2 linked regions of the Chlorobaculum parvum NCIB 8327 genome follow. The protein of the gene in region 1 interacts with the protein of each later gene in a pairwise test. Links are inferred from orthologs where the notes say so. Each region holds a gene or a part of one and is shown in the gene's direction. Other genes may lie near its edges. The genes, in order: sucC and sucD.

The links.
Region 2: the proteins of sucC (region 1) and sucD interact in binary tests that used the Escherichia coli proteins (3 or more experiments, as listed by UniProt). The link is inferred for Chlorobaculum parvum NCIB 8327 from one-to-one orthologs.

What each region holds. Positions count from the first base shown.
Region 1 is NC_011027.1:1,635,331-1,649,741, forward strand. The notes cover bases 3,294-6,068. They hold sucC (ADP-forming succinate--CoA ligase subunit beta), read left to right. Parts: upstream 3,294-3,979; coding sequence 3,980-5,158; downstream 5,159-6,068. Other genes in these bases: CPAR_RS07595 (nucleoside deaminase), read right to left, coding at 3,378-3,836; CPAR_RS11070 (hypothetical protein), read right to left, coding at 3,824-3,967; CPAR_RS07605 (MacB family efflux pump subunit), read right to left, coding at 5,617-6,068. In the rest of the region: gpmA (2,3-diphosphoglycerate-dependent phosphoglycerate mutase), read right to left, coding at 1-527; CPAR_RS07585 (nitronate monooxygenase), read left to right, coding at 876-2,138; CPAR_RS07590 (hypothetical protein), read left to right, coding at 2,260-3,267; more of CPAR_RS07605, read right to left, coding at 6,069-7,572; CPAR_RS07610 (efflux RND transporter periplasmic adaptor subunit), read right to left, coding at 7,569-8,528; CPAR_RS07615 (TolC family protein), read right to left, coding at 8,536-9,810; CPAR_RS07620 (ABC-F family ATP-binding cassette domain-containing protein), read left to right, coding at 9,972-11,777; CPAR_RS11290 (hypothetical protein), read left to right, coding at 11,764-11,928; CPAR_RS07625 (DMT family transporter), read right to left, coding at 11,964-12,272; CPAR_RS07630 (Gfo/Idh/MocA family protein), read right to left, coding at 12,388-13,530; hemN (oxygen-independent coproporphyrinogen III oxidase), read right to left, coding at 13,641-14,411. UniProt on the Escherichia coli protein: Succinyl-CoA synthetase functions in the citric acid cycle (TCA), coupling the hydrolysis of succinyl-CoA to the synthesis of either ATP or GTP and thus represents the only step of substrate-level phosphorylation in the TCA.
Region 2 is NC_011027.1:1,925,317-1,939,852, reverse strand. Bases 3,295-6,194 are described here. They hold sucD (succinate--CoA ligase subunit alpha), read left to right. Parts: upstream 3,295-4,243; coding sequence 4,244-5,146; downstream 5,147-6,194. Other genes in these bases: CPAR_RS08930 (hypothetical protein), read left to right, coding at 5,632-6,194; gatA (Asp-tRNA(Asn)/Glu-tRNA(Gln) amidotransferase subunit GatA), read left to right, coding at 3,295-4,207. Outside these bases: outer membrane protein assembly factor BamA, read right to left, coding at 1-1,677; CPAR_RS08945 (isoprenyl transferase), read right to left, coding at 1,702-2,508; more of gatA, read left to right, coding at 2,762-3,294; more of CPAR_RS08930, read left to right, coding at 6,195-6,381; CPAR_RS08925 (KpsF/GutQ family sugar-phosphate isomerase), read right to left, coding at 6,551-7,450; CPAR_RS08920 (hypothetical protein), read left to right, coding at 7,772-8,122; CPAR_RS08915 (lipopolysaccharide biosynthesis protein), read left to right, coding at 8,147-9,688; CPAR_RS08910 (nitrilase-related carbon-nitrogen hydrolase), read left to right, coding at 9,685-10,500; CPAR_RS08905 (DUF4405 domain-containing protein), read right to left, coding at 10,513-11,349; CPAR_RS08900 (Spy/CpxP family protein refolding chaperone), read right to left, coding at 11,370-11,921; CPAR_RS08895 (hypothetical protein), read right to left, coding at 12,026-12,376; CPAR_RS08890 (RNA polymerase sigma factor), read right to left, coding at 12,474-12,968; CPAR_RS08885 (phosphoglucomutase/phosphomannomutase family protein), read right to left, coding at 13,203-14,536. UniProt on the Escherichia coli protein: Succinyl-CoA synthetase functions in the citric acid cycle (TCA), coupling the hydrolysis of succinyl-CoA to the synthesis of either ATP or GTP and thus represents the only step of substrate-level phosphorylation in the TCA.

The sequences.
Region 1 (14,411 bases):
CGCTTGCCGTCCATGATCTGCGGCGCGATGGTTTCGTGCCAGTAAGGCAGGAAGCGCGCGACAGTGTCTTTCAGGCACTCGGTAGCCGGAAGCTCCTCGGGAGTGAGCGCAGCATAACGGCGATCCTTGCTCGGATGACGTTCGTCGTCAGCATCGAGGGCCGGGGGCGGAGTGTCGTAGCTGCGGCGCCAGATCAGCACCTGCTCGTCGCCGTGGCGCTGAGCGGTCTCAGTCTTGTTGAGCCCCTGAAGCGCACCGTAGTGACGTTCGTTTAACCTCCAGGACTTGGTGACGGGAATCCACATCAGATCCATCTGGTCGAGCACCGTCCAGAGCGTCCTGATGGCGCGTTTGAGTACCGAAGCGTAGGCCATATCGAACACGAATCCCTCGTCCTTCAGGAGCTGACCGGCGGCTTTGGCCTCTTCCCTTCCTTTTTCCGAAAGATCAATATCAACCCAGCCGGTAAAACGGTTCTCCCTGTTCCACTGGCTTTCGCCGTGCCTCAGCAGGACAAGTTTTTTCATGTAACGCTCCTAACTCTATTAGTGTATTTTGAAAAAAGGAAAGAGTGCGCCCTTTACGGGCTTGTCAATTTAATATTCTGAAACCCCATTCTCAAACATTCTCTCAGTAGCTCCCACAGTTGCTGCTAACCTCTTTTTCCCGTCATGCGTGTGCAGTTTTTTTCTCCTCTGTTAGGTGGCGTGTATGGCATTATCGATCAAAATGTTCTATCTTATATGATTTTTGACGCTTGATGAGCAAACCTGACTCCATGGCACCGGCAAAGGCTGCCCATCGAATGACGGAACCAATCAGCGGTGCCCTCCGGGCAGTACCTCAGTAATCAGCACGTATCGTATCTGAACACCATGAACGTCAACAATTTCAGATTTACGCTCGGCGGAAAAGAGTTTGTCCCTATCGTGATCGGCGGCATGGGAGTCAACATCTCGACTTCGGAGCTTGCACTCTCGGCAGAACGGCTGGGCGGTATCGGCCATATTTCCGATGCCGAGGTCATGCAGGTTTGTGATCAGATTTTCGGAACCACCTACACCAGCGACAAACGCCAGAGGTACGCCTCGAACTTCAATAATCCGGACAAATCGAGCGTGCAGTTCGATCTGGAGCAGCTCGCCGAAGCGCAGAAGCGCTTCGTTGACTACACCATGAGCCGGAAAACGGGCAATGGGGCGATCTTCATGAACTGCATGGAGAAGCTCACGATGAACAACTCCGCTGCGACGCTCAAGGTGCGCCTGGAGGCTGCCCTGAACGCAGGCATCGACGGCATCACGCTCGCCGCCGGCCTGAACCTCAGAACCCTCGATCTTATCAGCGATCACGAACGGTTCCGTGACGTCAAGCTCGGAATCATCATCTCTTCGGTGCGGGCACTCTCGATTTTCCTGAAACGAGCCATCCGGCTTGAGCGGCTGCCGGACTATATTGTGGTCGAAGGGCCTCTTGCGGGTGGCCATCTCGGCTTCAGCCTGGACGACTGGCAGTCACAGAGTCTGCAAACCATCGTTGCTGAAACGATCGCCTTCCTGAAAAAAGAGAATCTCGATATTCCGGTCATTCCGGCAGGCGGCATCTTCACCGGTACCGACGCGGTGGAGTACCTGCAGATGGGCGCTTCGGCTGTTCAGGTGGCCACACGGTTCACCATCGCGCAGGAATCGGGACTTCCGGACAAGGTCAAACAGCACTATATCAATGCCCAGCCGGAAGATGTCGAGGTCAACACCGCTTCCACGACCGGCTACCCGATGCGCATGCTCAAGCAGTCACCCACGCTTCAGTACGGCATAAAGCCCAACTGCGAGGGACTCGGCTACCTGCTCGACAACTCGGGTAAATGCCCCTACATCGACGACTACTACCAGGCGCTCGAATCTAGAGACCCTGCCGAGGGCCGTTTCGTCGTCAAAAACCACACATGCCTCTGCACCGGTATGGCGCGCTATGACTGCTGGACCTGCGGGCAAACGGTCTCGCGCCTGAAAGAGACCACCAACCGCCTGCCCGATGGCACCTGGCAACTGCCCACAGCCGAGGAGATTTTCAACGATTACCTCCTGAGCGAAAACCACTCCATCAGCAAACCGGCTATCGAAAAGGAGCAGTGAAAGCAGGAAGTATTTTTGCCTCGGAAGATCGGATAGCTTACTTTGTATGAAAGATGTAACAGGGTGAACAATTTGCCCGTTACGAAATAGCATTTCGGTCAGAAACCACCTTCCTGCCGACATGAAGCGCCATCTGATTTCCTGGTTGAGGCTTTCGGCCTCATTCATCTTCCTGCTTCTGGCAGCCATAGCTGTCAACCAGCTTTACAGCCTGTCGATGCTGCTCGAAAAGCTTCTCCCCTTTTCGGGCTACGCTTTCCTTGCGCTCTGGGCTATTTTTTTCATCATCACAGCCGTCACCGGCTACCGACTCTGGAAAGCGCCGAAGATTCCGCCGCTGGCAGACAGGGAGGGCGGCAAGCATTTTGACGACTATATCGCCTACCTCTCCAGGGCACTCAGGGTGCATACCACAATGCCGGAAGACAGCAGAAAAAGTGGCGATCTGCGTTGGGTTAAAACCAACCTCAAATTGCATGAGGTCGATGCGCTGAACCACACCAAGACCGTCGCCACCAAGAATTTCTTCATCGGCGCCTTTGCCCAGAACACCTCGTACGGCACCACAACATCGCTGATGAACAACATCAAGCTGATCTGGCATATTTATTCCAGCTACTACCACCATCAATCGGCCAGAGAGTTCGTGCAGCTACTCAAATCGGTTTACGAATGCCTGCCGCTGTCGGACTTCAACAAGGATGAACTTCCGGCCCACATCAAGCCGATCATCCAGTGCTCGTTCAGCAACACGCTCTCTTCGCTCTTACCGGGAGGAAACCTGCTGACCCCGTTTTTCCTCAACCTGTTTCTGGCGGGCGCAACCAACACCTATCTGACCTGCCTGGCCGGTATCATCACCTCGAAGCACTGCCAGATGCTGTCGCTTGAAGACAAGCAGGAAATCATTCAGCAGAGCATGTTCGAGGCATCCTTCATGGTCAAGGAGATTGTCAAGGAGTGCAACCCGATTCTGTCGGTTACGATCAGCAATGCCGTCAAGAAGGCCGGGATCGAAAGCCTTGACACCGTCACAGCCCCATCAACAGGCAGCAGCGTGGCCCAGGACATCGTCTCCCACCTGGCCAGCTCGTTGAAACATATTATCAGAGAAACCGGGAATGAGTAAATACTAGCGGTCGCGATCAATATCAATGAAAGAGAGCACACAAAAGCACAGAGCTCTTGAATGAAACTGAATTAACGCCCCGTATTCCCCTCCTCTTCGCACACGCTCGTTTATCGCCCTCTTAACCCCCGGAAAAAATCCTGCAACAGGCTTTCGGCTTTGTGTTCCATGATACCGCCGTACACCTCGGGCTGGTGGTTAAGGGCGCTGCAGCCGGTGACGTTGAGCACGGTGCCGGATGCGCCCATCTTCGGGTCCCAGGCACCGAACACCACGCGACTGATTTTGGAAAGCACGATCGCACCGGCGCACATCGGGCAGGGCTCCAGCGTGACGGCAAGCGTACACCCTTCGAGGTATTTATTATCGAGCGTGGCCATCGCCGAGGTCAACGCGATCATCTCGGCATGAGCGGTGGCATCCGAAAGAGTCTCCACCTGATTGTAGCCACGGCCGATGACCAAACCGTTCGGGTCGAGCACCACCGCACCGACCGGCACCTCTTTGCTTTCATAAGCCTTGATGGCTTCCCGAAAAGCCAGTTCCATGCAGCGATTCAGATCAGACATAGGCAAGCGAAGAAATCTGCGCCACAAGCCGCAGCGGTTTCAGTAAAAGCAGAAATTTTGTTATCATAAAGTTTAAACTTTTTCCGCATTGAAGCCCGGTTTTCAACCGGCGCGTATTCTTCGATAACCATAGAACCTCTGCGATGAATATTCATGAGTATCAGGGCAAAGGCATCCTGAAACAGTTCGGTGTGGCCGTTCCCAAGGGCATAGTAGCATTTTCGGCTGAAGAAGCAAAACAGGCTGCGGCCGAGCTTTTCGAAGAGCAGTCAAGCCCCGTAGTGGTCGTCAAAGCGCAGATCCACGCAGGTGGGCGCGGCAAGGCCGGCGGCGTCAAGCTGGCCAAATCCCCCGAAGAGGTGTATGAAATTGCCCAGAAAATGCTCGGCACCACACTGGTAACCCACCAGACCGGCCCCGAAGGCAAGGAGGTCAGGAGACTGCTGATTGAAGAGGGCATGAACATCGACAAAGAGTTCTACCTCGGCATCACCCTCGATCGCGCTACGTCGTGCAACGTGCTGATGGTCTCGACCGAAGGTGGCATGGAGATCGAAAAGGTGGCCGAAGAGACCCCCGAAAAGCTCCTCAAAATTCAGGTCAATCCGAAGTACGGCCTGCAGGGCTTCCAGGCTCGTGAAGCGGCGCTCTTCCTCGGCATGCAGGGTGAGCAGTTCCGCAATGGCGTCAAGTTCATCGATGCGCTGTACAAAGCATACACTACCATCGACGCCTCGCTGGCAGAAATCAACCCGCTCGTGGTTACCAAAGAGGGACGCGTGCTGGCTCTCGACGCCAAGATCAACTTCGATGACAATGCCATGTACCGTCATCCGGATTTCCACGAACTGCGTGACATCACCGAAGAAGATCCGCTTGAGTACGAAGCATCGAAGTCGAACCTCAACTACGTGCGCCTCGACGGCAACGTCGGCTGCATGGTCAACGGTGCCGGCCTTGCCATGGGCACTATGGACCTCATCCAGCTTGCCGGCGGCAAACCGGCCAACTTCCTCGACGTAGGCGGTGGCGCCAGCCCCAAAACGGTTGAAGAGGGCTTCAAGATTATCCTCGGCGACAAAAACGTCAAGGCCATCCTTGTCAATGTCTTCGGTGGCATCGTGCGCTGCGACCGCGTTGCCGGAGGCGTCATCGAAGCTGCCAAGAATATTGGCCTGACAGTACCGGTCATCGTGCGCCTCGAAGGCACCAATGCCAAAGAGGCACAGAAAATGCTCGATGAATCTGGCCTCAGCCTCATCGCCGCCAACGGCCTGAGGGATGCCGCTGAAAAGGTGCAGAAAGCACTCGCCTCGGCCTGAGCCCTGTCCATACAAAGCATTAAAGCAGAAAAGCCCGCTTCCACTACCGATGTGAAAGCGGGCTTTTGCTTTGCCTCGAAACCTGAAAATTCATCCCCCAAAACGATATAAAAAAACAGGGCGAAAGGATCAACCAACCTTTCGCCCTGTCATTTCAGCAATCGTCCGTCCTTCTCCGCATCTCATCAATCATCTGCCATAACCACAATCACACATCGGCACACAACCTAACAGCATAGCGAAGAAGATCCGGAATATTGCTGTCACTCACAACACAAAGAACAACACATCAACCCCATACTAACAATAACATCACAATCACATAATCATCATATCATTCAATCGTACCTTTCAATCAATAGGACGACGCCCCCCACGATTCCTTGCGCGCTTTTTTATTTTTTTCAAAAAAATATTTCTGGTCTGCAAAAACGGGATTTTACCAGCAGCCATAGAACTCACTCATAGCGTAGCGCCTCGACCGGCTTGAGTCCGGCGGCTTTTTTGGCTGGCCACAATCCGAAAAACAGACCGATCAGCACCGAAAATCCGGTCGCCAGTACGACAGAAAAAATCGAGGTCTGCACCGCCCACCCGGCAAAGGTCGAAAGCATCACCGACACGCCCACGCCGACCGCGATGCCGATGAGGCCGCCGGTGAGCGTCATGCCGACCGACTCGATCAGGAACTGGAGCATGATGTCCCCCCGCCGCGCGCCGATGGCCTTGCGCAGGCCGATCTCGCGGGTGCGTTCCGTCACCGAAACCAGCATGATGTTCATGATGCCGATGCCACCCACCACCAGCGAGATGGCCGCAATCGAGCCGAGCAGCATGCTCATCGTCTCGGTCGTGGCGCTGAGCATCTGCTGGAACTCGGTCATGTCGCGGATGTAGAATGAATCCTCGTCATTCGGCTGAAGTTTGTGTCGCTTGCGAACAAGGGCGTCGATCGCCTCTTTGGCCGCGTCGAGCCTGTCAGCGCTGGTCACTTCGACATAGATGCTGTTCAGATAGTCCCGGCCAAGCAGCCGGTGCATGGCGGTAGTTACAGGAACGAGCACAGCATCGTCCTGGTCCCGATGACCGGCAAATCCTTTGGGGGGAAGAATACCGATCACCCTGAAGTTGATGCGGTTGATCTTGATGGTTTGGCCCACGGGGTCGTCATTGCCGAACAGCTCGGAAGCGACCGTGGTGCCGATAATGGCAACCTTCCTGCGCGACCGGATTTCATCACTGGTAAACCATCGGCCGATGGTGGGTATCGTGGAACGCATCTTGCCGTATTCAATTCCCACGCCCTCGACCGTACTGCTCCAGTTTCGGTTCAGATAGACCATCTGCGCCGTCCCGGTCACATAGCCCGAAGCATACCTGACCAGTGGCGAAAACTCTGCAATGGCCTCGACATCCTGCCTGGTAAAGCGGGTAAAGGTGCCGGAGCCCTGGGCGGAACCGCGAATCTTGGCTGACCCGCCCCTGACGGAGAGCAGATTCGAGCCCATCGATTTAAGTCGTTCCTCCATCGAAGCGCGAGCCCCCGATCCCAAGGCCATCATGGCGATCACCGACGCCACGCCAACCAGAATGCCAAGCACCGAAAGCAGCGTCCTGATCTTGTTTGCCGCAATCGAACGAAACGCCTGCTTCACAAATCCGAGCATCCGCGACGGCTTGAACAGCGGCTGGTGATCGAGTTTCATCGGTTCGCCGGAAACTTCGCTTCGTCGGCCCGCATCCTCTTTTTTTCGATCATCGATAATCTTTCCGTCCTGCATGGTGATGACGCGATCGGCATAGGCGGCAATGTCATGCTCATGGGTCACCATGATGATGGTTTTGCCCTGCTGATGCAGCTCGGTGAGAATCCGCATGATCTCGTGCGAGTTCTTCGTATCGAGATTGCCGGTCGGCTCGTCGGCAAAGATGAGCATCGGATCGCGAATCAGCGCCCTGGCAATGGCCACCCGCTGCTGCTCGCCGCCGGACATCTGGTTCGGGCGATGATCCGCCCGGTGCCCCAGGCCGACCATTTCGAGCCGGGCAAGGGCATCGCTTCGGAAATCCCTTCGTTCGTCACTGTAGATGCAGGGCAGCATCACGTTGTCGATCGTGCTCATCCGGCCAAGCAGGTGGAACTGCTGGAACACGAACCCCGCCACATTGTTGCGGAGTGTGGCCAGTTCATCACCGTTCAGCTTGCCGACATCCTTGCCCATCAGGCGGTACTGGCCGCTGTCGGGCACATCGAGCATGCCGAGGATGTGCATCAGCGTGGACTTGCCTGATCCGGACGCTCCCATGATCGCCACGAACTCGCCCTGCGCGATGGTGAGACTTACCCCCTGCAGCGCATGAACCGAGCTTTCGCCGATCGTGTAGCTTTTGGTGATGTCAACGACCTCGATCATTCGCCCTTCTTCTGATTGTCACGCTTGCGTTGCGGCATAAATGGATTACTGCCACCATTATCTTTCGGCAGCTCAAACGACTTGTTTTCAACCAGCACGACATCCGAAGCCGAAAGTCCGCTGACAATCTCCACACTGCTGTCGTCCTGCAGGCCGACCTGTACCGGCACCGTTTTCAGCGAGTCCTTACCCGCGACTTTCTTCAGCACGAACGACTGACCATTCTGCATTTTGACAGCAGCATGCGGAAGCGTGAGCACCCGGTCTTCCTCCTTGACGATGATATCGACATTGGCGCTCATGCCGGATCTGAACACATCGGGCACCCTGGCAGGCAGGATATCGACATAGTAGATATTCACGTTGTTCACCAGCGTGGACTCGTAATAGATATGATCGACGACGCCCTCGACGCTGATTTCGGGATAGGCATCAAGGCTGATCTCGGTTCTCTGCCCGACCTGTACGTTGCCGATGTCGGTCTCGTCAACGTCAGCCTGCACAATCAGCCGGTCTGAAAGCACCAGCACGGCATCGCTGGTGGTGATGGTCTGGCCCGGATTGAGATCGCTCACGATCACCTGCCCGTCGATGGGCGAAATGAGAGCCGTCTGATTGTAAACTTTGTTCCAGTAATCGATCTCGCTCTGCCCTTTCTGCGTGGCTGCATCGAGCAGCGCAGCCCGTTCGGTGGAGCTGATGAGCGCAAGCACCTGCCCCTTCTTGACGAAATCGCCCTCCTTGACGAGAATCTGGTCGATGCGCCCGCTGACCGGCGACTTGATCTCAAGCCGGTTCTGCGGCTTGACCGTTGCCGTGGTCGATACCATCTGACGGATATCACCGATTGCAGGCCGGTACTCCCGGTACGACACCTTCGCCTTGCTGTCGAAAGCGGTCGTGAAATAAAAAAATCCTGCGATGGCCGCTATGGCAAGCACGCCACCCCAGATCATGAGCTGTTTACCTCGTTTCAAGAGTCCCTCCTTTTGCCTGCACCCAGGCTGCTTCGGCGGTCAGCAGATTTGAGCGGGCGTTGAGAAATGATTTTTTCGCACTGACGAAATTGTCTTCGATGATAGTCCAGTCGTTGAAGGAGACCAAGCCGGCAGAGTACTGCGCATCGGCGATTCTTGCCCGCTCGGCAGCGGCATCGAGAAATTTTTTCTGGACATCCACCTTTTCGGAAGCGTCGCGGAAGTTCTTCCACGCCTCTTCCAGACTCCGCATGAGTGAAAAGTAGAGGCTCTCTTCATCGGCGCTAAGCTGGTTGACCACAGCTCTCGCTTTGGCCACTCCGGCTCGTCCTGCACCACCGGCATAAATGGGCACCGACACGTCGATCCCGGCCTGCCAGTCAGTGCGGTCAGGCGGAAGCTGCCTGAACGAGCTGTTGCCAAAACCAGTGGAAACAGAGACTGAAGGCATGAACGCGCTCTTCGAGGCCTGAAGGTTGTATCCGGCAGCATCTTTCTGCGCGGTGAGTTCGAGGTAGGCCGGATTGTTCCGCGCGATGCTGTCGAAATCGGGCGGTGTGCGGGTCTGTTCGCTTGCCGTGAACTGCCCGGTCACGCGGATCGGCGTGAAGCTGCGGCGACCAAGCTGGGTGCTGAGCACCATCTGGGCAAGATCGAGCGCACGCCTTGCCTGGGCCACCTCGAACTCCGACTCCGCCAGATCAGCCTGTGCCTTGCTGAGCGAGCCGATGTTCTCCGTTCCTGACTTGTAAAGCAGCGAAATCAAACGGAGGTTCTGCTTTCGTTTCGTCATGATCTCCTCGGCGAGGGAGACCTGTTGCTGCGCGGTGAGCAACTGCACGAACGCTGCCCGAAGGGCGTAGCGAGTATCGACCGAAACCGCCTCTTCGCTGTACCTCGACGCCTTGAGTTTTTCGGTGGCGGACTTCACCTCGCTTGAGGTTTTGGCGCCATCGTAGAGCAACTGGCTGGCGTTGACCCCGTACGACCACGCCCCGCTTGCCACAGCGTCAGTTGAGGCGGAGCGCGTTCCGCCAGCGCTGGCACTGACGGCCGGCAACGTGCCACCCTTGACGATCTTGCGCTGCGCCTCGGCCTGCCGGACGGACTCTGCCGCCGAACGCAGATCGGGATGATGCGAGGCGGCTTCATCGAGGCACTGCGACCAGCTCAGCGTTTCAAGCGCCGATGCGGCTGCCCCCGGCAGGCAGGCAAAACAGAGTACCGCGACAAAAATGCGAGTTGCGCGAAATCGTCTCATGAGGCGGATCAATAATCTGTGATTTGAAAAACACTCACCGGTTGGACGACATGGTATTTCATTTCAAGCGCCATGCAAGGCGATTCCGGACGGAAACGGACGGTAGCATGGAGCTTTAACGAAATATCGTATCTTCACCACAAACCTGAAACCGCGACTCCATGCTCGAAGCACGAAATCTCTCTCTTTCGGCAGGCACCAAAGTGCTCCTGCGCGACACCTCATTCCGGATCGGCGACAAGGATCGCGCCTCGCTGGTCGGCCTGAACGGCACCGGCAAGTCAACGCTCCTGCGCCTGTTGAGCGGCCAGCTCAAGGAGGACGGGCCCATCAGCGAAGGGCAGATCATGAAGTCTTCGACGACCACCATCGGCTATCTGCCGCAGGAGATTTCGTTCGAAGGCGACCTCGACAAAACCGCGCTCCAGTACGCTCTCGAAGCTAACAAAACGCTGCATGAACTTTCTGAAAAGATTTCGCGCATGGAGCACGAGCTCGCGCTGCCCGATCAGGATCACGCAAGCGAGGAGTACCACAAGCTGATCGAGCGTTTCAGCGACGCCTCGCACGACTTCGAGCGGCTCGGCGGCTACCGGATGCAGTCCGACGCTGAGAAAATTCTTTCCGGCCTCGGCTTCAGCGGGGCGGATTTCTATAAAAAGGTCAAGGAGTTCTCCGGCGGCTGGCAGATGCGCCTGCTCATCGCCCGGCTGCTGCTGCAAAACCCGACGCTCCTCCTGCTAGACGAGCCGACCAACCACCTCGACATCGACTCGCTGCGTTGGCTTGAACAGTACCTGCTCAACTACGAGCACAGCTACCTGATCGTCTCGCACGACCGCTTCTTCCTCGACAAGCTCACCACCAAGACACTCGAAATCGCCTTCAACGAAATCACCGAGTACAAGGGCAACTACAGCTTTTATGAGAAAGAAAAGGCCGAGCGATACACACTCATGATGTCGCGCTACGAGAACGATCTGAAAAAGATGGCTGACCTGAAGTCCTTCGTCGATCGCTTCCGCTACAAGGCCACCAAGGCGCGTCAGGCGCAAAGCCGGTTGCGCCAGATGCAGAAGCTCGAAGAGGAGCTGCAGGCCCCGGAGGAGGATCTGTCGCAGATTTCTTTCTCGTTCCCAAAGGCGAGACCGTCAGGCCGCGAAGTGCTCCGGCTGGAGGGCGTTTCCAAGTCATTCACCCTGCCGGACGGCACGACCAAAGAGGTGCTGAAAGATATTGACCTCGAAATCATGCGCGGCGACCGCATCGCCATCGTCGGTTCGAACGGCGCGGGCAAGACCACCTTTTGTCGGATTTTGGCTGACGAGATCGAGTTCAAAGGCACGCGCCAGCTTGGCCACCACGTCAGCATGAACTACTTCGCCCAGCACCAGACCGACAACCTCTCGCCGGAAAAGAGCATTTTGGACGAGATGATGGACGCTGCACCGACAGCCGAAGCACAGCGCCGTGTGCGCGACATCCTCGGCTGCTTCCTCTTCAGCGGCGACGCGGTGGAGAAGAAAACCGCCGTGCTCTCCGGCGGCGAAAAATCGAGGGTTGCGCTGGCAAAAATCCTGCTTCAGGCCTCCAACCTGCTCATCATGGACGAGCCGACCAACCACCTCGACATGCGCTCCAAGGAGATGCTCATCGACTCGCTCGAAAACTACGACGGCACGCTCCTCATCGTCTCGCACGACCGCTACTTCCTCGACAGCCTGGTAAACAAGGTGTTCGAGATCAAAAACGGTGGAGTGCAGGTCTATCTCGGCACCTACGCCGAATACCTCGAAAAAGCTGAAAAAGCGTGGGAAGAGGAGAAAAAGCAGCAGTCGGAAGCTGAAGCGAAAAAAGCTGCTGAACAAAAAGCCGCGGCAAGCAAACCGGCAGCAAAAAAAACCTGCCGCGCCCAAAGCCAACAGCAAAAAGATCGCGGCAATCGAAAAGGAGATTCAACGGCTTGAAGAGTCCAAACAGCAGCACGAAGAGATGATGGCCCAGCCCTCATTCTACGAGCAACCCACCGACGAAACCCGCAAGGCTACCGAGGAGTACGACGAAATCTGCCGGGAACTGGATGCGCTCTATCAGTGCTGGGAAGAGGAGGCTGGGTAATTGGTAATTGAAGAGAGCGATTCGCTAACGGCGGCTCACTTCCCAGCCAGCACTCGCAACCCTGCAACTCCGGCGATAATCAGAAAAATACAGAACAGCCGCGCAAGATCGCGTGGCTCGTTGAAGAGCAGCATACCAGCTACGGCCACACCTGCCGCGCCGATGCCCGTCCAGACCGCGTAGGCCGTTCCGACCGGGACGGTTTTCATCGCCATGGAGAGCAGCCAGAAGCTGACAAGCATCGCTGCAATGGTCAGCACAGAAGGCACGGGGCGCGAGAATCCTTCGGAGTATTTCAACCCCACCGCCCAGGCACACTCGAACAGGCCGGCTATGAACAGCATTACCCACGCCACGATTCAGTTTCTCCAGTTTCTAACATTGTTTATTGGACAGATCAGACGAAGGAAGCAACCGGACTGGCGCAAGGCCTGCCCCTACATAATTATCCATTCTCAACTACACCTTCATCCAACGCTTCTCGCGGTCGGAATCCATGCCAGCCTGCATGATTTTCTGGATGGCGAGGCCGTCGCGGAAGCTGGCGGCGTCTTCGATGGAGCGCTCGCCGTTTTTAAGCGCTTTGACGATACGGTGCGCAAGGAAGGCAAAGCCGACAGCGAAGATACCGTGCACGGCGAGTGAGGACTGTTTGATCTTCTCCTGAAGAACCAGCTCGTCCCACGGGAGGATCGGCTCGACCTGCTTCCAGCGCGGCGCGTCGATCAGGCTGCGTCCGCCCTTGACCTCGCTGTTGACGATCTCCCAAAGCCGTCCAGCCCCATCGAGCCGGATGGTTTTGAGGCTGCCGACCACTTCGAGCGAGAACCAGGTGTAGGAGCCCACTGTGCTCACATGCATGAGCGACGAAGCGCCAAGCGCCACCGACGAGGGGCCGAACTTCATGAACATGGCAAAGCTGTCATCCGAAGTAACCGGCAGGGTATTGCCCGGCTTTGAAGCGTCGGGACGCTGCGGGATCGAAGTCGAGAGGTTGCAGCACACTTCGGAAATTTTGCCGACAAGGAACCGGTTCAGATCGATCAGGTGCGAACCGATCGCCCGGAGCGCTCCGCCCCCTTTCGAGGCGTCGCTCCACCACGACCACGGCAAGTCGATTCGGTTGCGCGAGGCGAGATTCACCACCGCACGAACCTCGTAAAGCTTACCGATTTCGCCGCTGTCGATCATCTGCTTCATGGTTCTGACCGAAGGGTGAAAGCGAAGCTGGTGATCGATCAAGGCCAGCCCCGGCGATTTTTCGGCAAGCTCCGTCATGCGCTCGGCCTCCTCGACGGTCAGCGCGAACGGCTTCTCACAGAGCACACCGATGCCCTTGTCAAGCACGCCCGCAACCATCGGCTCGTGCAGAAACGTCGGCGTGGTGACGCAAACCAGGTCGAGCAAACACTCATCGAGCATCTCACGCCAGTCGGCATAGCCCTTCGAAATACCGAATCGATCGAGAAACTTCTGGCGGCGCCGTTCTGTCGGGCTCGCCACGGCGACGAGCTCTACATCGTCCATCAGCGAAAAAGCCGGTGCCTGCGCCACCTGCGCCCAGCCGCTGCCGATAAATCCTGTCTTGATCCGTTTGGTCATCGTTGGTTGATCTTCTTTGTCTTCATGTTTTCATCGTGCTGCGCATACGGTCAGCGCCAAAAAAAAGGGTGACCAACTGATCACCCTTTAAAAAACTAACCGGTACTATTTCAGCTTGTCTGCTGAAGCTTGGCCTGGCGGGCCCGTTCGATGTACTCCTTCTGGATGTCTCGCGACACGTTGTAGGCCTTGGAAAGGCTGTCGGAGCGCCAGAGATGCGCGTCAAAGGCCATACAGACATTGCGAAGGAACGGCACACCGATTTCGGTGACCTTCACGCTCTTCTCGCCGAGTTCGACGATTCCGTCGTTCTCCATGTCTTCGAGGCGGAAACGGGCAATGTCGAGCTCATCGGTGTAAAGTTTCGGATCTTCCCAGGAGGTCTCAAGCCGGCACATCAGGTTCAGGATGTGGCGGCGCAGTACCAGATCCTCGTCCGAGAGCAGGTGACCGCGCATGATCGGGAAGCGGCCCTTGTTGACCTCTTCGACGTAGCGGGCGTCGGTGCGCTCGTTCTGCGCGAAGGCGTACCAGGTATCGCTGATCGACGAAGCGCCGAGCGCTATCATCATCTGAGTGGTGTTCTCGGTGTAACCCATGAAGTTCCTGTGCAGGGTACTGTTCTTCATCGCCTCGTAAAGCGCATCGCCCTCGATGGCAAAGTGGTCCATGCCGATTTCGTGGTAGCCGATCGATTCGAGCATTGCGCGGCCCTTGTCATACAGCTCCTGCTTGACGTCGCCCACCGGGAGATCCTCCTCCTTGAAACGGCGCTGCCCTTCGTAGAGGTGCGGGTTGTGACCGTAACCGTAGAATGCGAGGCGGTCGGGACGCAGCTCCATCACTTTCTGGATGGTGTCGGTGACCGTGGCGAGCGTCTG
Region 2 (14,536 bases), 300 kb from region 1 along the record:
GGTCTGCTTGGTTTTGAATGCGCTGAGCCCTACAGAGGTATGGGTACCGAAGGCCCAGGGATCGCTGACCGAAAGGGAGAGCGTCCGGTAGTTGTTGGTGCCGAACTGCCATTGCATCGAAAGCTTCTGACCATCGCCGTGAGGCAGCGGCCGGTATGCCGAAGGGTTGAAGATGTCGCCGAGCGAGAAGTTATTGAACGTTAAGCCGAGAGAGCCCGTGCCACCGCTCGACGCGCTGTAACCGACGGCCGCATTGAAGGTATCGGTCTGGCGTTCGGTGATGTTGTAGGTTACATCGACCGTGTTGTCGCGCTGATTCGGGTCAATGTCTGGCGTCAGGGTTTCGGGGTCGAAGTAGTTCAGCATCGAAAGCTCCCTGATGCTTCTCACCACTTTCTTTCGGCTGAAGGTATCGCCAGGTACCGTGTAAAGCTCGCGGCGAATGACGTGATCCTTCGTTTTGGTATTACCCTTGACATTGATGAGGTTCAGGGTGAACGGATCGCCCTCGGTCAGCGTGATGACCAGATTGACCGTATTTGGTTGCACGACCTGTTCTTCAAGCCGGGCCCTGAACGAGAGATAGCCTCTGTCCAGGTAGAGCGAGGCGATATCCGAATGATCCTGGGAGAAGTTCAGGCGCTCGTTGATCTTTTTGGCGCTGTACAGGTCACCCTGCTTAATGCCGAATGTCTCGTCAAGGATACCGGTTGTTGCAAAATCCTTGGTGTTGCCGATCCAGGTGATGCTGCCGATCTGATACTTCGGCCCCTCTTCGACGTAAATATCGATGTTGACCCCTTTGTTATCCTTGGTATAGGTGAGGGTGTCCTTGACGATGCGCGCATCGCGGTAGCCGTTGTTACGATAGAAATCGACCAGCAGGTTCTTGTCTTCTTCAAACTTGTCTTTGTCGAGCTTCGGCTGACCGAAGATTTTTCTCCACCAGGAGTTTTGTGAGGTCTCCTTGAGCACATCGCGGAGTTTTCCCTCCTTGAAGGCTTTGTTGCCGTGGAACCGTATTTTTTCGATTACCACTTTCGAGCCTTCGTGGACGGTAAAGATTGCCTTGGCCCGGTTGTCTCCGGTGTTTTCCACGCGGTACTCTACACCGGCGGTCAGGTAGCCTTTGGCTGCGTACTGTTTTTCAATCTTGTTGGACGCGTTGAGCAGCTCCTGCTGGCTTATTCTGCGACCGACGACAAGGCCCGTGGTTTTGAGCAGCTCCTTGTCCTTGTATTTGTCGTTGCCCTGGAACTCGATGCTTTCCAGAATCGGAAATTCGGTGACTCTGAAGGTCAGCCCGATGTTGTCGCCACCAAGCTCGGTTTGCCCGATTTCGATGTTGCTGAAGTACTGGAGATTCCAGAGGTACTGCAGCAAGCCGGGAATCTGCTGCCCTGGAATGGTGATCTGTTCTCCGGCCTTGATGGGCAGGCTTTTGAGCAGTTCCGACTCCTTGATGGTTTGCAGCCCGCTGAACGAAATCTGACGGACGGTCACTGTACGCAGCTTCGCGGATTGCGAAGAGGCCGGAGTGCCGGTAGCAGCTTCGGAGGCCGGGGAAGCGTTTGTTGCTGCGGTTTTCGCATAAGCGGTCGATATCGGACCGTTAAGCAGTGCCAGGCCAATCAGAAGTGCTGAGAGCTTGTCTGGCGAAAAGGGTGTTGTATTCATGAAAAACCTGAATGATTCGGTGAGTTAGGCCTGTTTTCTCAAGGTTTCGGCTTTGAGTTGTTCGCTTGTCTGGCCAAAGCGCCTTTCCCGGTTCTGATACTCCCGGAGTGCGTCGTAGAGCTTGTCGCGTCGGAAATCGGGCCAGTACGTCTCCGTGAAAAAGATTTCAGAATAGGCGATTTGCCAAAGCATGAAATTGCTGATGCGGAACTCTCCGCTGGTTCGGATCAGAAGCTCCGGATCCGGGAGCGAAGCCGTTGACAAGTTCGCGGCAAAAAGGTTTTCGTCGATCTGCTCGGGGGCGATCGTTCCGTTCGCCACCTGTTCGGCAATGGTGCGGCAGGCGTTGGTGATGTCCCACTTGCCGCTGTAGCTCAAGGCGATGGTCAGGGTCAGCTCATGGTTGTTTCTGGTCTGCTCTATCGTTTCTTCGAGCGTTTTCCGTACGGTGCTGCTGACCAGATTCAAATCGCCAATGACCTCGAGCCTGATATTATTTTCGCAAAGCTGGGGGGTCTCTTTTTTGAGCACCTTGATCAGCAGCTTCATCAGGGCTGAAATTTCAGGTTTCGGCCTCCGCCAGTTTTCGATAGAAAAAGTGAAAAGCGTCAGGGCACTGATGCCGAGCTGGGAGCATGCTTCGACGATATCCTGAACCGAATCAACGCCAGCGATATGTCCTTCGATGCGCGACTTGCCTTTCTGTTTGGCCCACCGGCCGTTTCCATCCATGATGATCCCGATGTGCCGTGGAAATACGCATGTAGATTTCAGCTCATCCTGCAGCAGGGCGTCTTCAGGATCGATCGTTGATTTGAACCACTGGGGCATGTAACTAGATGAAAAACGAGAGGTTAACGCTTTTGTTCGGAAGTTGAGCTTTCCAATCTGAACCGTTCATAGGTGACTGTACCCGCAATATCCATGAAATTGAATTATAGACAGTAATTTATTATTATACAAACTTCATGGCGGCAGAGCTCCGTGCTCTTCCGGCCTGCAGCGCCTTCGTTGACGCAGGGGTTGTTAGTCCCGCCGTATCATGCAGATGAACGATCTTCAATCTAATCCAGCCTGAATAGACGTGCAGTTTCGCCGATATGAGGACCTCAGGTCCAAGCTGCTCTCCCGTGAGCTGACCTGCGAGCAGGTTATTTCTGAATATTTACAGCGTATCGATTCCAAAAAGGACGATAATATTTTTACCGCGGTGTTTCATGAAGCGGCGCTCGAACGTGCGCGTGAACTAGATGCCAAGCTTGAGCGGGGGGAGGAGCCCGGCGTGCTGTTTGGTATGCCGATTGCCATCAAGGACAACATCTCCATGAAGGGCGCGCCGCTGAGCTGCGCTTCGAAGATTCTCGACGGTTACGAGAGCGTTTACGACGCCACCGCCATCGAGCGGATGGTTGCCGAGGATGCCATTTTCGTCGGTCGCACCAACATGGACGAGTTCGCGATGGGCAGTTCTAACGAGAACTCTGCCATTGGCCCGGTGCCTAATCCCTTCGACAAAACCCGCGTGCCTGGCGGCAGCTCCGGTGGTTCTGCGGCAGCCGTTGCCAACGATCTCTGCATGGTGGCGCTCGGTTCGGATACCGGCGGTTCGGTTCGCCAGCCGGGTGGTTTCTGCAACGTCGTGGGGCTCAAGCCGACCTATGGCCGCATTTCGCGTTACGGGCTTGTGGCCTTTGCTTCGTCGTTCGATCAGATCGGCGTGCTTGCCGCCAACTGCGACGATGCGGCGCTCGTGCTCGGCGTCATTGCCGGGCAGGACGATCGCGACGCAACCTCGTCGCACCACGAGGTGCCCGATTACGAGTCCACGATGGATCACGTCTCCCTCGAAGGCCTGCGCGTCGGTGTGCCCTCGGCCTTTTTCCCGGAGAACCTCAACGCCGATGTGGCCGGAGTGGTCAAGGCAGGGCTGAAGAAGCTCGAGGATGCCGGTGCTGAGCTGGTCGAGATCGAGCTTCCCGAAAGCGATTACGCTATTGCGGCCTACTACATTCTCGTGACTGCCGAGGCCTCCTCGAACCTCGCCCGGTTCGACGGCGCGCGTTACGGCTACCGTTCGCCGGACTCGCCCGATCTGTCAAGCATGTACGTCAACTCGCGCACCGAAGGGTTCGGCGCGGAGGTCAAGCGCCGCATTATGCTGGGCACCTACGTGCTGTCAGCGGGTTATTACGATACCTACTACAAAAAAGCACAGCAGGTGCGTCGGGTCTTCCAGGAAAAGTACCGCGAGGCGTTCGAGAAGGTCGATGTCATCGCCGGACCGACCTCGCCCTTCCCGCCGTTCGGTATCGGCGACAAGATGGACAATCCGCTTGAAATGTACCTGGCCGACGTCTTCACCGTCCCGGCCAGCATCGTCGGCATGCCGGCGGTCAGCGTGCCGGTCGGATTCGACAGCCTCGGTCTGCCGGTAGGCGTTCATCTCATCTGTAACTTTTTCGAAGAGGGCAAGATGCTCGGGATTGCACGCAATCTCCAGGCACTCTGCCAGACAGCTCCGTCGAACTGACGGCTATTTTATAACACCACAAACGATTATGAGCTTATGAGCGTACTGGTCAATAAAGATACCCGTCTGGTCGTGCAGGGAATTACCGGCGGCGAGGGTACCTTCCACACCTCGCAGATTCTCGAATACGGCACCAACGTTGTGGCAGGCGTCACTCCCGGCAAGGGCGGTATTCTCTATAACGGCAACGAGAAAGACCAATTCTGCCGTCCGGTTCCGGTGTTCGACACCGTCCGTGAAGCTGTCGAGAAGGCCGAAGCCAACGCCACGGTCATCTTCGTGCCTGCCGCATTTGCTGCAGACGCCATCATGGAGGCTGCCGACGCTGGCCTTAAGGTGATCATCTGCATCACCGAAGGCATTCCGGTTAACGACATGATGAAAGCCTACAGCTTCGTGCAGGAGAAGGGCGCGGTGCTGGTTGGCCCGAACTGCCCCGGCGTTATCACCCCCGGCGAAGCCAAAGTCGGCATCATGCCGGGCTTCATCCACAAGAAAGGCTCCATCGGCGTCGTGTCGCGCAGTGGCACCCTGACCTACGAAGCGGTGCACCAGCTTACCGAGGTAGGTCTCGGACAGTCCACCTGTATCGGCATCGGCGGTGACCCGATCATTGGCACCCGCTTCATCGACGCGGTCAAGATGTTCGCCAAGGATGACGACACCGAAGGTCTCATTATGATCGGTGAAATTGGTGGCAGCGCTGAAGAAGAGGCCGCCGAGTACATCAAGAAATATTTCAAGAAACCGGTCGTCGGCTTCATCGCAGGCCGTACCGCTCCTCCCGGACGCCGCATGGGCCATGCAGGCGCGATCGTTTCAGGCGGCAAAGGTACCGCCGAAGAGAAGATCAAGGCAATGGAAGCCGCAGGAATCAAGGTGGTCGAAAACCCCGCCGACATCGGCCAAGCCATGCTCAAAGCGCTTGGAAAAGCCTGAAAGTAGGGCAAGAAGATTTACGCAGAAAAAGGCTGCTTCGGAGTAACACCGGGGCAGCCTTTTTTGCGTTGGGGGAGACTTGTTGGAGCGCCTGTATTGTGCTATTTGCTGATGGAGTATCTATATTGAGGTTGATGTTGAAGACGAATGAAAGAAGGTTTTGATTTCAAGGATAATGAGTTTAAAACTTGAGAAAATGGAGAAATGACCATGAACCGTTCAGAAATTCTTGAGCGTATAAAGCTATATAAATAGGAAAATTCAGAAAAGTACGGGATCGGTGTTCTCGGGCTTTTTTTCTCATATTAAAGCGGATTTAGAAAGGCAATTGAAGAAGCCCTGTCGATATTGTGTGTAAAAGGGAAAAATGAGTTCCTATTTGAAAAAACGAATAGAAAGAGATGCCGAATATGTATCAGAAGGAGTTAGTATATGAAAAAAAACGGCCAGATAATTTATTGCAAAAATAATTTTTAGGGAAGTTTATGAAAATCGTTTTTGATTCAAACGTTTGGGAAAAGGTAGTCGATTCGGAGGCAGAGCCGTATCGAACGATAAATATGAAGATTCGAGGAAATTTGCTTGTTCCGTTTATTTGTGAGGCGGCCATTTCACTTGAGCAGATCCCAAAAATGCATCGAGCAGGTTTTTTTAAAACATACAAGCCGAAGTTCGAGTTTAAAGATACACAGTCTGTTGATAATAGAGTATGTACAGAATTTAGTATTTCGCCAAACAATGAACTGCATCCTGGTTTGCCAGAAGTATTAATTTCCAAACTTGCTCTCGCACAGAGATTAGGTTTTAAGGTTATACATATGAATCGATTTGGAACAGTAAGGACAAACGAAATTCCGAAAGATATGTACGTGCAGTTTGATGAAAATGGTGGATTTTGGCGGCGTGCCGAACTGTTCAGTGAGTGTGTAAAATTTATAGAAAAAATGGGAGGAGGGCAATCAAAATACAGTCGTTTTAAACAAGAGTTCGGTTTGTCTGATGGAACGTTACAAATTCCAGAAAATAAACGTAACGCATTTATAAAAGCTATTGCAGAGTGGTCAGATGGCGATTCCATAGCAGCATGTTACTCCATGGGGATTCATCTTTTTTGTACAGATGATCGTGGCCAAAATGCCGGTTGTTCATCTGTGTTTTTTCCGGACAATATCAAGAAAATTTCAGAGAGGTTTGAAGTCGAGGTGATTTCAAGTGCGCGTGCAGCAGAGCTTTAACAGAGCTTCAAAGTTGTTCTTGCTGAGAGGGCTTTATGTGGTGAGGTTTTCTCGATCGACTAAAATGTTGTTTCGTTGCAACACAGGCAAATTGGACGCCAAGTATTGCAAGGGCAGACGGGGAGTATGATAGTAAGCTTGCTGTCCTTTTCCGTTCCACTTCTTCCCCTTACAACCCCAGCGTCACCAGATCGTGGATGTGCACGATTCCCACCGGGCGTTGCTCTTCATCGCAGACCATGAGTTGGGTGATTCGCCAGGTTTCGAGGAGTTCAAGGCACTTTTTGGCCATTAATTCGGCTGAGACGGTTTTCGGGTTGGGGGTCATGACTTCCGCCGCTGTCTTGTCGAGGAACGATTCGCCGGTCTGCACCAGACGCCGCAGGTCGCCGTCGGTGAAGATACCGATCAGCTTTCCCTCCGCATCCACTACGCCGCTGACGCCGTAGCGTTTGGAGGTGATTTCGAGGATGAGGTCTGAGACCGTCGCATCCTCCGAAACTAACGGGAGTGCGTCTCCGGTGGCCATGACGTCGCCGACCCGCATGGTCAATTGCTTTCCGAGTGAACCCTTGGGATGGGTGAGGGCGAACTCCAGGTCGGTGAAGTTCTTCTTTTTCATCAAGCAGATCGCCAGCGCGTCGCCCATTGCGAGCATGGCGGTGGTCGAGGTGGTCGGCGCGAGGTCGTACGGGCAGGCTTCCTGTTCGACGCCGGTGTCGAGCACAACGTGGGCGTTCATGGCCAGGTACGAGCGGGTGTTGCCGGTGAAGGCGATGATGGTGGCATTGCGTTCCCTGAGCGCCGGGATGATGAAGTTCAGCTCTTCGGTCATGCCGCTTTTGGAGAGGCAGATGATCGTGTCGCCTTCACAGACCACGCCGAGGTCGCCGTGGGCCGCTTCAGCGGGGTGCATGAACACTGCCGTCGTACCGGTGGAAGAGAGCGTGGCGGCGATCTTCTGGCCGATGATGCCCGATTTGCCCATGCCCGAAATGATGATTTTGCCCTTGCTCTCAAGCATCAGGTCGACCGCTTTTGCAAAGCTTTCGTCAAGCCGCTCGCTCATTGCGCGTAGGGCTTCAGCCTCCTGCAGAAGAATCGTTTTTCCTTCCTGTACCGTTGACCTTGGTTCACTCATGATGCTCGTGTTGGGTTCGGCGGTGCAATGGGCTGGCTGCTGCCGGGCTCAGAACACTGTTGAGAAACGCCTTTTTGAGGACGCTCGAAATTGAAAGATTCATTATCAGGAAAATTCATGTTATTTTCAAACACCGGATGAACACGCCGGGGTGTTCACTGCAGAATCGGTTCTCCGATTGACGATGCGGTGCGCTTTTCGATGTTCATACCAACCATAACCTGTCGCTAATTACAAGCTGTTCTCATTATGAGCTGGATTCTTCTTCTCGGTTTTGCATTGTCTGTCTTTTTTATGCTGGTCTATTTTCTCGCCCGCTTCGTCAATCATATGAAGGAGGAGCAGAATCTCCAGATCGAGACGTTCAAGGATGGTCTGATCGACAAGGACAATCCGGTCGGTCTGTCCGGAAAAGAACTTGAAGATCTCAAACAGCAGCAGGCCGAAGCGCAGAAGCATCTGCGTGAGGTGATCTCCAAGATTCCCGTTGTCCAGAAAGACGGCAAGTTCCAGGTCGATATGGATGCTGTCAAGAAGCAGAAAGAGCAGGCTGCCGCCACCAACGGTTCGACCGGGCCTCAAACCCAGAAGAACGACTGATCCACTTTTCGGGACCCTCAACGGATGTTCTCCAAGCTCAAGCTTCTTGCCAAGGACACGGTCATTTACGGGTCGAGCACTATTCTGGCTCGCAGTCTGAACTACATTCTCGTTCCGCTTTACGCCAACAAGCTCTCCACCTTCGATAATGGCATCCAGGCGGTGATCTACGCGAACATCGCCTTGGCGAACGTCATTTTCGCGTATGGTCTCGAAACCTCGTACCTGAAAGTCGCTTCCGACGCGATCAAGCGTAACGAGGACGAGCGGCGCTATTTTTCGACAGCTCTGGTGAGCCTGCTGGTCACCTCGACGGTGTTCGCGCTCCTGATTGCGCTGTTTGCTGGGCCGATCGCCACGATGCTCGGGCTTGCTGCGCGCGATGGGATTTTCGTGCGTTACGCGGCGCTGATCCTCTGGATTGATACGATGCTTGTGGTGCCGTTTGCCGAGCTGCGCTTGAAGCGCAAGGCCGTGCAGTTCGCCTTGGCGCGCATCGTCGGGGTTGTGGCGGTGGTGGCCAGCGCGTTCGTGCTGATTCTGTCGCTTAATGCGGGGTTGCACGGCGTGTTCATTGCGCAGGCGTTCGGTTCGGCGGTTAGTTTGCTGATGCTTCTGCCGGTACTGCGGAGCCTGAAGCCGGTGTTTTCATCGGGTATTCTCAAGGAGATGCTGCGTATCGGCTTACCCTACGTTCCGACGGGTATTGCCGGCCTGCTCATTCATCTGATCGACCGCAACCTGCTTGTCCGCATTCCGCAGTCAGACGTAACGCGGCTCTATGGCCATGGCTTTCAGGCGGAGGATGTGGTGGGTATTTACGGGCGCGTTGCGGCGTTCGGGGTTGTGCTGCAGCTTGTGGTTCAGGTGTTCCGGTTCGCCTGGCAGCCCTTTTTCCTGCAACATGCTGACGACCCCGAGGCGAAGCGCCTGTTCCGCCAGGTGCTCAATTTATCGGTGATCGCTTCGATTGTGCTGGCCGTCGCGGCCACGGTGTTCGTGCCCGACATCGTCCACTACCACTACGGTGGTCGGTTGTATCTCCTGCCTCCGAATTACTGGATCGGCCTGTCGATTCTGCCCTGGATTTTTTTCAGCTACGTGTTCGATATGATTTCGACCAACCTCTCCGCCGGACTGCTGATTACGGGCAATACCAAATATCTGCCCATCGTGACCTTCGCCGGTGCGGCGGTGACAACCGTTTCCTGCTGGCTCCTGATTCCGGTGAGCGGCATGGATGGCGCGGCTATCGCTATCCTTGCTGGTACGATGGTGATGAGCCTTTTCATGATCTACTATTCTCTCCGGGTCTATCCCGTGCGCTATGACTGGGGCCGCCTTGCCCTGCTGCTTGGCGCGGGACTACTGTTTGCCGGGTATCAGGGTGATGTCTTGCTCTGGCTTGAAGGTTTCGGCTTTCCGGGCTCTTTGGCGCTCGTGGTGAAGCTGTTCATCGTGCTCTGCTATCTTGGCCTCGGCGTTCTGATTTTCAGGAGCGAGGCCATGTCTGTCGCCCGGATGGTGCGGGCAAGATTTGGTTCATCCGGAGGTGGCCGCTCATGATTCGTCTGGCTACGGTTCAGTTCACGCCCCGGCTCGGCGAGCCCGAGGCGAATCTCGAAGCGATCGGCAGATTACTTGAGCCGATACAGGCTGATGTGGTTGTGCTGCCCGAGCTGTGCACCAGCGGCTATTTCTTTGTGTCCCGGGAGCAGCTTGTGCCTTATGCCGAAGCGCCGGATGGCCGGGCCAGTAGCTTTTTCAGCAGGCTTGCGGCTGAAAAGCGGGCAATTATTGTGGCGGGCATAGCTGAAAATGCGGGTGATCGCTTCTACAATTCGGTGTTTGTTTTTCGTCCCGATGGTTCAGCGCCGCTCATCTATCGCAAGTCGCATCTGTTTTACAAGGAGCGGTTCGTGTTCGAACCCGGCGATACCGGCTTTCCGGTTATTCGCGACGAGCGGCTCGATCTCTCCATCGGCATCATGCTCTGCTACGACTGGCGCTTTCCCGAAGTGAGCCGCGTGCTGGCGCTTGATGGGGCCGACCTGATCGCCTGCCCGTCGAATCTGGTGACCGATGCCTGGAGAAAGGTGATGCCTGCCCGTGCCATCGAGAACAAGGTCTACGTAGCTGTGGCGAACCGTTGTGGTACTGAAACGAGAGGTGAGGAGACGTTGCTGTTCAAGGGGTGTTCAGCGGTCTATGATCCGTGGGGAGAAGCGGTTGCGCTTGCCGAAGCGGATGGTGATCGGGTGATGGTGTCGGAGATCGATCCCCGAATCTGCCGCGACAAGAGCTTCAATGAGTTCAATGATATCTTCGCCGACCGGCGACCGGAGCTGTATGGCGCGCTCTGCCGTCCCCGGCGTTGAGCGCGCTTGCTGTTACCGTTTTTCTGCCATCCGGCCAATTCTGTCGACCAGTTCCGACGGCTCGATGCCGTTGCTGGTGGCGATATCACGGATGGTTTCCTCCGATGAGGCTTCGATGCCCTGCTGCTTCAGTGCCTGTTGCAGCGCCAGCGGTGTGACGCCGATGGTTTCGGCTGCTTCGCTGAGGGTTTTTCGGCCCCATCCGCTTCCGGGGAGTCCTCCTGACGGCTTGCCTTCCATGATGATTCCGTACAGTTTCTGCACCTCCATGCCGTTGTTCTCGGCAATCTCTTGCAGCGTCTGGCTGGTGCTTTGCACCTTCAAACCAGCGTTACGGAGCTTTTCGACCATCTGCTCTGCCGGTGTGCCGACCTGCGGCAGGGCGGCAAGTTCGTCAAGCGGCATCGTTTCGGCATGGGGCACCGGCGGGCCTCCGGATTTGTATTCCCAGGAAGCTGAAAGCTTGTCGCCAAACGCGATGAGCTGCTCGAATGGCGGCCAATGCCAGAGAGTTCCGACGCCGAACAGCACGAAGAGCATCAGCGAGGCTGCAAGCTCCGCCGGGTGGCTCAATCCCTTGCTTGCCTTACTTTTCAGGTAGGTAAAGAAGGCCTTCCAGTTGAGCACAAAAAGATGAAAAATCGACAGGATGATGAAAGCCGCGGCGAAAACCACATGCTGATTTTCCCACCCTTTTTTGGTCAGGCCGAGAATGTTCCAGTCAGTCCAGTTCGCTACCCGGCCGGGAGGCGAAAGGTAGAGTATGATACCCGAGAGCGTCATGACAATGAAGCTGAGCGTGAGGCTTACGCTGACAAAGGCTCTCCATTTAAAAGCTTTGCTGGTCATGATGGTGTCCGGTTGCTGCGTTAAGGGTTTTGTGGCGGTGGGCCAAATGGCTTCATTTCCCGAGGATCGTCATGAGAATGTCTCTGTCGCCATGAAGACATTTTCTGGTACCGTAGATGGTAGATGTTGCCGAGCATTTTTTCCAGCGAATCGCGCTGTGACGGGGTGCAGAGTTCAGCCAGTTCATGGAAATGGTTTGCCAGATTGTTTTCAATCCAGGCCTGGCGCTGCCCAATGCTGTCGGCAAGAGCTGCAAGCTTCTGTTTGTCAGGCGTTGGCTTGACCGACTCGGAAATCAGCGCCTTTTTCAGCTCCACGATTTTGCGGACGGCCGGCATGGTTTTGCGGAAATGCTCCTGCCGGAGCTTCATGAACTCGGTTTTCTGCTGTTCGGTGAGGTTGAGCTCGACGCGGGGCGACCTGCCGCCGCTGTAATAACGGGTGACCTCAACAGTCTGATAGCTGCTGGAGACGAAATTCTGCCACCAGATGACCCCCATCAAGGTAAGGTTCAGGATGACAAGGATAACCAGCGAGGTGGTGATGAAGCGCTTTGAAGAGAGAAAATCCATCGGTGTCCATAAAAAAATTAGAAAACATCGTCTCAGAAAAGGCTTTCAGGAGATGACTGGAGAACGTCTTCCGCTACTATTCCTGATCGCCTTTTCCTGTTCGTTCAGCGGCCTAGTGCCGATTGGTCGTCGTAATAGGAGAGCGCCGGGCTTCCATAGTCTTCGCTGAAGCTGTCTGCAAGAGTACTCGAACTGCTTGTGGCAGGCTGAGGTGCTTCGTTCATGAACAGGAGCATGCCCGATGCGATATTCAGCATGAGCAGCAGGGTCAGAAAAGCCACTTTCGGGCTGAATGCGGCGTTTGCCGTTATGCCGCCACGGCTTGCAGGCTCCATTGAATCAATGCGCTGCATCAGCTGCGCTCTGAATCGGGCGCTTGCCTCCACCTGCGGAATCCTGTCCAGCAGTTCCAGCGTCTTCGAGACTTCCGCTTCGATTTGTTCTTTTCTGTTCATGGTTCTGCTCCGTTTCATTTCATGCTATTCGACGTCAACGTTTGCAAAATCTTGTATGCTTTCTCTTGCTTCTGTTTCCCGCCGCAGGACGTGTCCGTTATTGTTCCGACCGGAATTCCTTTTCCAGGCGGGTCTGAAGATTTTTTTTCGCCCGGTGAATCAGTGATTCCACTGCCGGTACGGTAGTCTGGAGAATGTCGGCGATCTCCTGATTGCCGTAGCCGTCATACTTGCTCAGGAGGAACGCCGTTTTCTGATTATCCGGAAGCGAATCGAGCGCATTCCGGAGCTTGTCGGCCCGTTCATTGCCGACGAGCACATCGGCGGGATTGTCACTGCCGGGAGCTGGAAGCGATTCGGCCGGATCATCGATGCCGATAATTCGTTTCAGCGAACTGAAACGCTTTTTGCGCTTCTGGCGGCGAAGGTGATCGAGCGATTTGGTAACGGCAATTCGGTAAATCCAGGTGGATAGTTTCGACTCTTCCCGAAACTTGTCAAGCGAGCGGTTAACTTCGATAAAGACTTCCTGAGCCAGATCTTCGGCATCTTCCCGATTGAAGACGAACCGGTAACAGGTATTGATGACCATCTCCTGATGTTCGGCGACAAGATCGCTGAAAAAGCGTTCCCGGGATGTGTTGGCCGTCTGCTCCAAGTGATAACTGTTAATGCGCCTCGAAAATTGCTTTGAGGTCGATGGAGCTGCCACCGGCCTGGCGCTGAAGCATCCGTAAAATCATCGGATGCCTCAGCGTGTTGTCAAATGTACGAAACAAACCTGACGTTTTTATATGACGTTAAACTCTCGCTGCTCTTGCGCCTTTTAAGAGAGTTTTGATGCGAACGCGAGCACTTTTTCCACTTTTTCGGTGGAGTCGGCTTCACAATAGATTCTGAGGATCGGTTCGGTGCCCGACGGTCTGATCAGCAGCCATCCGCCTTCGAAATGGTATTTGTAGCCGTCCAGATCATTGAAGCCCGTTACCGCGTATCCAGCGATGCTTTTCAGTTTGCCTCCAGTTGCTGCGGAGATGATGGCGTTTTTCTTCTCTTCAGCCACATGCAGGTCCAGACGGTTGTAGCTGAAAAATCCGAATTCATCATACAGCTCTTCGACCAGGCCGGTGAGTGTTTTCTGGCGGAGCGCCATGATTTCGAGAATCAATAGGCCGATGTATACGCCGTCGCGCTCGGGCAGGAAGGAGGTGATGCCAATGCCGCCCGACTCTTCGCCGCCGATAAGGATGTCGTTGGTGGTCATGAGGCGGCTGACATGCTTGAAGCCGACCGGCAGCAGGTGCATCTTCAGGTCGTGCTTCTGGCAGAGTTTGTCGATAACATCGGTCAGGGCGAAGGTTTTGGCCACCTCACCGCGCTGGCCCTTTTGCTCGACCAGATATTTCAGGATGATGGCGAATAGTTTGTGAGAATCGACGAATTCGCCCTTCTCATCGAGCATGCCCACGCGGTCGGCATCGCCGTCATTGACGATGGCTACGTCGGTTTCGACCTCCTTGAAAAACTCCACGAAGTCACCGATGTACTTCGGAATCGGCTCGGGATTGATGCCGTTGAAGCCGGGGTTGATCGAACAGTGGTAACAGTTGACCATCGACTCGTCGAGCAGCCGGGTGATCATATCCTGACCGGCGCCAAACATGCCGTTATGGGCGATTTTAAGGCCTGAGTTCCGGATGATTTTCAGGTCGAGTTTCGATTTGAGATAGCTGACGTAGTACGACTTGATGTCAGTCATGGCGATCAGATTCGGTGCAGGGGTTACATCCGCCTGCGGGTCAACCGTGAGCAGGTTCTGTTCGATCTGGTCGATAACCTCCGGATTGGCCGGACCGCCGAACGATGCCTTGATCTTGAAGCCGTTGTATTGTGGCGGGTTGTGCGATGCGGTGATCATGACGCCGCCGGCAAGTCGCTTGTCCCTCGTGTAGAGCGACACGGCTGGAGTTGAAACGAAGCTGTCGGCCAGAAAGACCTTCAGGCCCATCGACGAGAGCACTTCGGCAGTGTATTGTGCAAACTCTTTCGACATGAAGCGGGTATCGTACCCGACGCAAACGCCATTTGACTTGTCTGGGTGCGAGAGGAAGTAGGCGCCGGAAGCGAGGGCCGCCAGTTTGAGATTGTCGTAAGTGTATT